DNA from 3 places in the Chryseolinea sp. T2 genome. Region 2 is predicted to be linked to each of the others. Evidence: riboswitches for the same ligand, from Rfam matches in the RefSeq annotation. Region 2 holds a riboswitch; each other region holds the start of a gene.

Region 1 (3,282 bases), on a different contig from region 2:
CTACGTCCTGAGTCTTGAAACCCACAGAGTTAACGACCAGGGTGATCGGCAGCTCTCCTGCTGGTTTGACCGAAAAGTTTCCATCGACGTCCGCAACGGTTCCACTATTAGTTCCTTTAACAAGAATCGTGGCCCCCGGCAGTGGCCCTCCCGCGTCGTCTTTAATTACGCCGCGAATAACTTCCTGTCCAAACACGGCAATAGAGGACAACGTCAATATAATGACGGGTATAAATTTTCTCATGTAATAGATTTATTAGGGTGGTGGCGCTGATTAATTAACTGCTACGTCAAACTTTGCTTTCTCGGCCTGAAGGCGCTTAGGGTCAAGCTTGAGGAATCCGAAACCTTCAAGGGTCTCCTGCCCATTGCTGGCGACCCATTGCAGAAACTTCAGCGCTTCTTCGTTTGTGCTATTCTTGGCAATTGAAAGATGTAGGAACTCGACTGGGATATTTTTGATCTGACCACTTTCGATCTTATCGAGAACGGTATCAAGGGTTCCATAGAAACGCTCGTCGTCGGAAACTTTTCCATTACCATCAGCATCTACAGGAATAATCTTGAGTCCTGCGAGCGGTTGCCTGGTTTTGAGATCGAAGAGCAAGCCGGGCACGTTATAGGATATTCCGGTGCTGTCCTTAAGCAAGGCTTTTACAAGATGTTCATCAGCACCAGCGATAGCCTTGCCTTTGATGTTTGTCTGCTCATATCCGAAATACTTTGCAAATGTGATTGGAGCACCCGCCTTTTGGAGACGGGTGTAAATGGTAAACTGAGATTTGATTTCCTTCTGCTTCTTTTTATCCGCGTAGATGTCGTTGAAATAGATCTGCTTGATCAATTCATTTGTCAGACCCTTCTCACCAAACTCAGATGCAAATGCCGATTGCGCATTTGCTACTGGTAGCAACGCATAGCGGCCGATATAAAGAAATTCTCTTGACTCTTTGATGTTCGCATCCTGATCAAACGCTTCTATCAGGAGGTCATACTTGGCAGGATCTGTTGTCGTCCTGGTCTCAATGACAACATTCACATCCGGGTTCACAACCTTATACGCCTCGATCCACTTCTCAACGAGAGGATATGAAAAGCGAACACCGGTGATGACCACCTTCTTCTCCGCATTCTGAGCAGAAGACGTTATGGCTGTTAGAAAATATATTGTAAGTATTGAAATGAAAGATTTCATGGTATGAATTCAGCAATAAATGAGCAGTAAAATATTTTGAGATGGGTGGCCACGGAATGCACCTAAGTTTGCAGACATACCACCAATACGACTGAAAGCTGGTGCATCCGAAAGCCATATATGCTATTCGGTCGTCGAATAGCCAACACGTTGGTCAACAGCAACAACAGCTGTTAATCAAAAGCAGAAGTTTTGAAGACGCGACTTCACTCTTGTCGCGGACAGACGAAATTGTTTTCATCGGTTTCATTATCTTTTATAGTTCCAATTATTAATTGGTAGGAGTTAGCACCTTATCCTGGTGGTGACAGGTTGCTAGAGGTTCTCCGAGCCTATTCTCTCCCCTCTTCTGTATAAAATCAATCTGGTGGGAATTGATTTATCTACTAAATCGATAGACAAATGTAGCCTACATGCGGAAATATCCAAACACAGTAGTAATATTTTTTTATTGTTATGAAAACATCGCCATCAAGCACTTCGAGCTTCTACCTTTTTATGTAATTCACACGAATGCACTGTTGTTCAGACATGGGCACTTTTTATTCGCTCAGTAATGTGCGGGAACTTAGTCAGGAAGCATTTCATAACATATCTTTGAATTCTTGTATTCGCTCCACGTTGCGTTCAGGATAAGTTATAAACTATTCTCGTGAACGGGTTTCACAACGCAGCGCAGAAGACAAATCAGAATCGTCACAACAATTACTTCAACAACCTTGAGACACTTTTTCCTCCTAATCAAATCAAGTCAACTTATGCTTCAACGGGTGTTGGCACTCCTACTTTTTGCTGTGGCAACGTGTTGTACGGGTAAATCAGGCCTATCCCAGGAACAGCTTGCTGAATATGAAAAGCAGATCAACGATTGGCATGCCCATCGCATTGAGCAGGTAAAATCGCGTGACGGGTGGTTGAATCTGTTGGGGTTGTACTGGCTGGAGCCAGGCATAAATACTTTCGGAACAGGTGGTTCAAACAAGATTGTGTTTCCGGATAGCACTGTCTCCGAAAAAGCCGGATACTTTCTTGTCGTGGAAAATAGAGTTGAGGTTCACTTAAATAAAATCGCTGATGCACGTATTAACGGGAGGGCTATTCAGAATGAAGTCGTCTTCAATTCGGACTCTACCAGGCAGCCACTTATGGAGAATGATCGTGCGGCATGGACAGTCATTCGTCGCGATGGAAAATTCGGCGTCCGCGTACGGGATTTAACCATGAAAGGTCTTAATTCGTTTCATGGCGTCGAACGATTTCAGATCAATCCTGCCTATCGGATCGAAGCCAAATTCCAACCCTCAGTGGGCAATACGATCGATATCACGAATGTCATAGGGCAGACAACGGCGCAGGCGTCGCCGGGTACGTTATCTTTTAAGTGGCAGGACGAGGAATATCGTCTTGATGTTCTGGAAGGCGGAAAGTCAGAATATTTTATCATCATAGCTGACGAAACGAGCGGCAGGGAAACTTACGCCGGAGGACGATATCTATACGTCAGTCATGAAGATCCAAACGGCAACATTGTACTCGACTTTAACAAAGCCTACAATCCACCTTGTGTCTTTACGCCCTACGCAACGTGCCCCCTGCCGCCTCGTCAAAACGTTCTGCCATTCAGCATTTATGCCGGCGAAAAGAACTACAATCACGAGCTAAATGCTGCTGAGTAAACACGCAGCACTTTTTTATTGACCATGTTCCAGAAACGCTAATACGTGGCGCGCATATTCATCGGGTCTCTCGACCATCGGCAAATGTCCGCATTCGTCAATGAACCTGACTGTTCCGTTTGGTAGCAAGTCATGAAACTGCAGCGCAACCTCCGGCGTAGTGATCTTATCTTGCAAGCCCCACACCAAAAGAATAGGTATCTTAAGTGTACGAAGAAAGCTTCTTACATCAGTTTCCTGTGATGATTGCGCAAAGTACTTCACATGAAGTCCATTGCTGGCCGTGTTCATCGTCTGATAGATGCTGTTCACCAGGTGAAACGAAGCGAATTTGTTTTCGTAGAATACTTGTTGGATTTGATTCCGGATTGCGGAATAGTCCAAACTATAGTCTAAGTTCTCGGAAATACC
Region 2 (3,282 bases):
GCCTCGGCTGTGCGCAATGATGCAAATGCTTCCTATCAACGCATTTCTCTGAGCTGGAGCGCAACAGTGCCCTGGTCGAACAAGATCAACACTACACCAAACAAACATCTGATCTACCGCGGTCCGGAGGGAGCAACGGAAGCAGATCTGATATTAATAGACAGCGTCGATGCGAATACGTCGGGATTTATATACCTGGATGAAGGACAATGGAACAAGACGCCATTGGTCGAAAATGAAACTTATTGTTATCGCATCATGACACGGGGTGGCTATGGGAATCCAAAGATCCCTCAGCCGCTCAACAATTTCTCACAGATCATCTGCGCTCAGCCTGGGGATACCATTCCTCCCTGCAAACCCTTGCCCCCAATCCGCAATACGCTTGACTTTGTCGACTGCCAGGACTACTACACTAAATACTGTGATAAAGAATCGTTCAGCAATGTGATCATGTGGAACGCGCCCGGGGAGGCGCCATGCCGGCGCGACATTCGTGCCTATAATGTTTACGCCTCTTCAATAAAAGGAGGAGAGTTCTCACTCATTGCCGAAAATGTCAGAGATACTTTCTTCATAGACAATCACCTGTTATCGTTCGCGCGATGTTATAAGATCGCTGCGGTCGATGTATCCGGAAACATCGGGGAACAAAGTGATGAGCTGTGCATTGACAATTGTCCTTATTATGAGTTGCCGAATGTATTTACTCCCAATAGCGACAATGTTAATGATGAATTCAGCGCATACAGTATTCGTGGCTTCGATTGTGGTGAAGGCGATTGTATCCCGGCAGAGCTGAGATTGAAATGCGCACGCTTTGTACAGACGGTGAACTTCACAGTGTACAATCGTTGGGGGCAGGAAGTTTACACCCAATATGCCCGCGTTGGTAACGATAGCCAGTCCATTTATATAGACTGGAATGGAAAGGATTCCAATCGACAAGACCTATCATCTGGTGTGTATTACTATGTTGCCGAGGTGACTTTCGATTCCGTGGATCCCGCTAACAACACTCAAATGCTGAAAGGTTGGGTCCATTTGATCAGGTGATTTTTGACCTCACAACGGTATGGCTTGTGGTCGGACGGCCCTTTTTATCGCTTTAAATAAAAATATACATCTGATGCTTGCATTTCTGAACCAGCTTGTTGTCCTTTGCATTGTCGTTCTTTAGAATCTTATCACGAAAGACGGAGGGATATGGCCCTATGATGTCTTGGCAACCGCTTCTCAGAAGAATGGTGCCAATTCCAGCCCTGGAAACAGGGGAAGATAAGTTATGAATTAGCGATTGATCAGATCTCAGATATCATCAAAGCTCTTCTGACTTGTCGGAAGAGCTTTTTTATTGCTCCTCCGGCTGCTTCATGGTAAGGTTTTAGTTGACGCACAAAACGCAAAACTTAACCAATTACAATCATGAAAGAGCAAACTAAAATCCTTCAAAGCATTCCGGTTGACCAACTCACAGGCGCAGTATCAGTTCCCATTTATCAAACCACAACTTTCGTACACGACCTTCCTGGTCACCACAAAGGCTTTGACTACACACGTTCCGGCAACCCAACACGACAAGTACTCGAAGAGGTCGTTGCAAAAGCTGAACACGGATCCACAGGCGCGGCCTTTGCCAGTGGCATGGCCGCTATCGACGCAGTACTTCGACTGCTTAGTGCTGGCGACCACGTAATAGCAGGTAACGATATTTATGGAGGAACCTATCGGTTGCTCACAACGCTCGCTCATCGGGCTGGCATCTCAACAACATTCGTCGACCTGCATGATACTGCTGCAGTAAGAAAAGCTATCACGCACAAAACGAAATTACTATGGGCCGAAACTCCCACCAATCCCTTGCTCCGCATCATCAACATCTCTGCATTGGCAAAGGTTACAAAGGAACATCGCATTCTTCTTGCCATCGACAACACGTTTGCTTCGCCTGTTTCTCAAAAACCTTTATTACTTGGTGCCGACATAGTTGTGCATAGCGCAACGAAGTATATCGGCGGACACAGTGACGTAATATCAGGCCTCGTAGTCACGAAAGACGAGCAGATTGGCAAAGACATTCTGTTTATTCAGAATGCATCAGGTGGAGTATTAAGTCCATTCGAAAGCTGGCTGCTCATTCGCGGATTCGAAACCCTTGATCTCCGCGTAAGACAACATTCAGAAAATGCACTTGCTGTTGCAAGATGGTTATCATCATGTCCCGAGGTAGCTGAGGTGTATTATCCAGGATTACCCTCCCATGAACACTATGAACTTGCAAAAGCTCAACAGCGGTACTTTGGCGGCGTGGTTTCATTCCGTTTGAAGAGAGACGACATTGATTCCGCATCTAAGGTTGTCTCGTCAACGAAGATCTTTAAACTGGCTGAAAGTCTCGGCGGCATCAAGAGCCTGATCGCACACCCAACAACAATGACTCATGCTTCGATACCTGTTTCCCGTCATGCTGACTTCGGTATATCGGGTGGACTCATCAGGCTATCGGTTGGTCTCGAAGATGCTGATGATCTCATTGATGATCTTTCGCGGGCCTTGAACGAATTGACTCTCCAAACTCATAACAACACGAAGCATGAAGTATCTATTGGAGCGTAAACACCAGGACCATGTTTTGTAACATCGTCACTTTTTCGAAACGTTTGCATGAAATTACATTAATCGGAGCGAACCGCGCTCCGATTCAAGTCACGATCGACAGTCAGCATGCGTTTTCGTTCAAAAGGTAAAATTTTTCCCGTGTTATAATCGTGTGCGAAGAGAGCCATGAAGGTGCAGGACACCATACACATTCGTTTTCGAGCCCGTGTGCGCGTACGTGACGCTGAATCTAATGCGATTAAGTATTGACCCGTGGAAAAAATTGACGAGGTAAGGTCCTTCATGTTTCTACCTTAATAAAACCTTAAAATTTTGTTTGGTTGCACATCGAAAAACCCCTGGCGCCGAAGTGTACTGAAAAATCGGATACAAGTTGGCGCAACCGATTGTATGATTCGTTGTATACTTGTCGATGACGAGGCAAAGAATCTGGAGAACCTCAAGATCCTTCTCCAGGACTTTTGCCAGAATGTGGAAGTGCTGGCACTCTGCCAGACAGTGGATGAAGCTTTAGTCGCCATCCGATCGCACAGACCCGATGTGGTCTTCCTGGATATTCAAATGCAGCGTGAGACGGGATTCGATCTCCTTACACGAGTCGATCACGTAGACTTCGACGTGATCTTCATTACCGCGTATTCAGAATACGCAATCAAAGCCTTC
Region 3 (3,282 bases), on a different contig from region 2:
TACCTTTTACAGTCTCCGCGTATTCCAGCAGCCGTTCCGTTGCGTCATCTCTCCGGTTAAGTAGTACATCCTCGACGCGTTCCATCAATGGCTTCTCCACTTCATCGTAAACTTCAAGCATCGTAGGATTAACAATGCCCATGTCCATCCCCGCTTTGATCGCATGATAGAGGAAGGCCGCATGCATGGCTTCACGAACTTTCTGATTACCTCTGAAGCTGAACGAAACGTTGCTCACTCCGCCGCTTACATGCGCATGAGGAAGGTTCTCCCTTATCCATTTGGCTGCATTAAAGAAATCCAAAGCATAATTCCTGTGCTCTTCAATACCGGTGGCAACCGGAAAAATATTAGGATCAAATATGATATCCTGCGGAGGAAAGCCCAGTTCATTAACGAGGATATCATATGCGCGTTTGCATATACTGATACGACGATCATAGGTGTCTGCCTGACCAGCCTCATCGAATGCCATAACGACGACGGCTGCTCCGTATCTCCTTACAAGCTTAGCCTGACGCTTAAAATCCTCCACCCCGCTCTTCATGCTGATGGAGTTAACAATGCCTTTTCCCTGCAGGCATTTGAGACCTGACTCAATAACGTTCCATTTTGAGGAGTCGATCATTACCGGAATGCGGGCAATCTCCGGCTCGGAAGCCATCAGGTTAAGGAACTTAACCATTGCCGCTTCCGAATCGATCATTCCTTCGTCCATATTGACGTCAATAACCTGGGCGCCACCGCGCACCTGATCAAGTGCCACAGCCAATGCTTCATCAAACTTATCTTCTTTGATAAGCTTCAGAAACTTCGCAGAGCCTGTGACGTTGGTTCGTTCGCCAATGTTTATGAAGTTAGACTGCTGCGTGATCTCGATCGCTTCAAGTCCGGAGAGATAGAACGTATTTGGATTCATATGAAAACAGGTGACCTACATCAGGCAGTAACTTCTGCCGTGACCTTACGGGGTTTATATTTTGATGCGAGTTGGGCAATTACTCTGATGTGATCTGGTGTTGTGCCGCAGCATCCCCCCAGCATGTTGACAAGACCTTCCTTCAGAAACTCTTCGATCTGACGTCCCATCTGCTCGGGTGTCTCGTCGTATTGTCCGAACTCATTCGGCAATCCGGCGTTGGGGTATGCGCTCACGAAGAAGGGAGCTTTATCACTAAGCACCTGCAGATAAGGACGTAGCAACGAAGCACCAAGGGCACAGTTCAATCCGATGCTCAGCAATGGTGCATGTGATACCGAAATAAGAAACGCTTCTGTCGTTTGTCCGGAAAGAGTTCGTCCGCTGGCATCAGTGATTGTTCCCGAAACCATAACAGGAATTTGCTTGCCTGTTTCTTCGAAGAGTTCCTGAATGGCAAACAGCGCGGCCTTCACATTGAGCGTATCGATAATTGTTTCGAGCAGCAGCAAGTCAACGCCGCCGTCCATGAGTGCCCGCGCCTGCAACTTGAATGCAGCAGCGAGCTCATCGAAGGTGATTGCCCTGAAGCCCGGATTGTTTACATCAGGAGAAATTGATGCTGTCTTGTTTGTAGGGCCCATGGCGCCTGCAACGAAACGCGGTTTGTGTGGTTCACGTGCTGTAAACTCGTCAGCTACCTCCCGGGCTATGCGCGCCGATTGGAAGTTTAAATCGTAAACCGCATCCTGCAGGTGATAATCTGCCTGCGCGATCGTTGTGCCACTGAATGTATTGGTCTCTGCAATGTCAGCACCTGCCTCGAAGTATTCACGATGAATGCCCTTAATGATGTCGGGACGTGTAATAGACAGCACATCATTGTTCCCCTTCAGCACATGCTTATGATCTTTAAAGCGTTCGCCTCTGAAATCTTCCTCAGTGAGTGTATGACGCTGAATCATGGTACCCATGGCGCCATCAATAATCAAAATGCGTTCCTGTAGAATGTCCTGGATCTTCATGGTAGCTCCCGTTAGATATTCTATCCAGAGAGCCCTCAGTGCGATGGGTTACTTATCTTTTCTCCTTTCGGAGAAGGGATTTAGCACAACATTCCGGTTTCGATTTCGGAATAGGATGCTAAGACGTCAAAGGGCCCAATCCCTCGGTCTTTCTGGATAAGTGTGGCAAAGTACGTTAATAACTATATAAAATAAAAGTTCAATAGTTAAATTTGAACGTTCATGAAACTAGCCGCAGTCGACATTGGTTCCAATGCCATTCGCTTTCAGGTTTCGACCGTATTAGACTCAGCTGGCAAAGGCACACTGAAGAAACTTGAATACATTCGTTTCCCTTTGCGTCTTGGTCATGACGTTTTCTCTACCGGCCGCATCAGCGACAAGAGCATCGCTAAGTTCATTAAACTGATGCGTGCATTTAAACTCCTCCTGGAGTTGTATGAAGTTACCGACTACATGTTCTGTGCAACTTCGGCTATGCGCGAGTCCGATAACGGTGCCGATGTGGTTAAGCGCGTGTACGAAGAATTGGGATTAACCATAGATGTAATTGATGGCAATCGCGAAGCGGAACTGATCAATAAAGCAATTGCATCATACCTCGTTGACAAAACCTATCTTCATATCGATGTCGGGGGCGGTAGCACCGAACTCAATCTCTACGTCCAGGGTAAGAAGACAAAAACGCGTTCATTCAAAATTGGTTCTGTTCGTGTTCTTGAAAACACCGATTCACCCGTTATCTGGGAAAACATGCAGTCGTGGGTAGTGGAATCATTGAAGTCTAAACCAGGGCGCGTTACTGCAGTAGGAACGGGCGGCAACATCTCCAAGATATTTGAGCTCGCAAAACAACGTCCCGGCAAAACGATTACCCTGCGGAAGATCAAATCAGTTCAGTCGCTTATTGAAAGTCATTCCATTGACGACCGCATTTACAAGTTACAGATGAACCCCGATCGCGCTGATGTTATCGTTCCGGCAGGCAAGATCTATGTTAAGGTTATGGAGTGGGCGAAGGCATCGAGCATGCTTGTGCCCGAGGTGGGACTTAAAGACGGTATGATGTTATACCTCTATGAACTGAACACCAGACAGACGAAACTGTTTAGCTAGATTGAATTCACCAGGACGAAAGATCTGACGCGCGACCAGAATTGAGTAGCCTGGACAACTACTTACCGGCTATTTTGCCGCTACCAAAAACGACCTGAGACGAGGGCGGCAATAAGTGTCATAAGTGCCTTTATAGATCCACCCCGATCTCGTCAATCGGCATGTTGCGAAACGATGTTTTTGGATCATCTGCACCGTGTTCGCTCGTCATTCCCCAGCCTT

The links. A riboswitch is a leader RNA that binds a small molecule or an ion and turns the genes downstream of it on or off. The one in region 2 is predicted to bind S-adenosylmethionine.
Region 1: another riboswitch for S-adenosylmethionine. It lies ahead of WBG78_RS11290 (hypothetical protein); the one in region 2 lies ahead of WBG78_RS03460 (trans-sulfuration enzyme family protein).
Region 3: another riboswitch for S-adenosylmethionine. It lies ahead of WBG78_RS30770 (homocysteine S-methyltransferase family protein); the one in region 2 lies ahead of WBG78_RS03460 (trans-sulfuration enzyme family protein).

What each region holds. Positions count from the first base shown of each region.
Region 1 covers NZ_JBBCAU010000003.1:362,859-366,140, forward strand. The annotation lists gene WBG78_RS11285 (SusC/RagA family TonB-linked outer membrane protein) at 1-244, opposite strand, end outside; gene WBG78_RS11290 (hypothetical protein) at 275-1,195, opposite strand; SAM riboswitch class I at 1,449-1,555, opposite strand; gene WBG78_RS11295 (DUF1684 domain-containing protein) at 1,954-2,871, shown strand; gene WBG78_RS11300 (alpha/beta fold hydrolase) at 2,887-3,282, opposite strand, start outside.
Region 2 covers NZ_JBBCAU010000001.1:818,267-821,548, forward strand. The annotation lists gene WBG78_RS03455 (gliding motility-associated C-terminal domain-containing protein) at 1-1,056, shown strand, start outside; SAM riboswitch class I at 1,182-1,285, shown strand; gene WBG78_RS03460 (trans-sulfuration enzyme family protein) at 1,426-2,616, shown strand; gene WBG78_RS03465 (LytR/AlgR family response regulator transcription factor) at 3,010-3,282, shown strand, end outside.
Region 3 covers NZ_JBBCAU010000002.1:919,624-922,905, reverse strand. The annotation lists gene metH (methionine synthase) at 1-919, opposite strand, end outside; gene WBG78_RS30770 (homocysteine S-methyltransferase family protein) at 940-1,944, opposite strand; SAM riboswitch class I at 1,994-2,107, opposite strand; gene WBG78_RS08620 (Ppx/GppA phosphatase family protein) at 2,167-3,060, shown strand.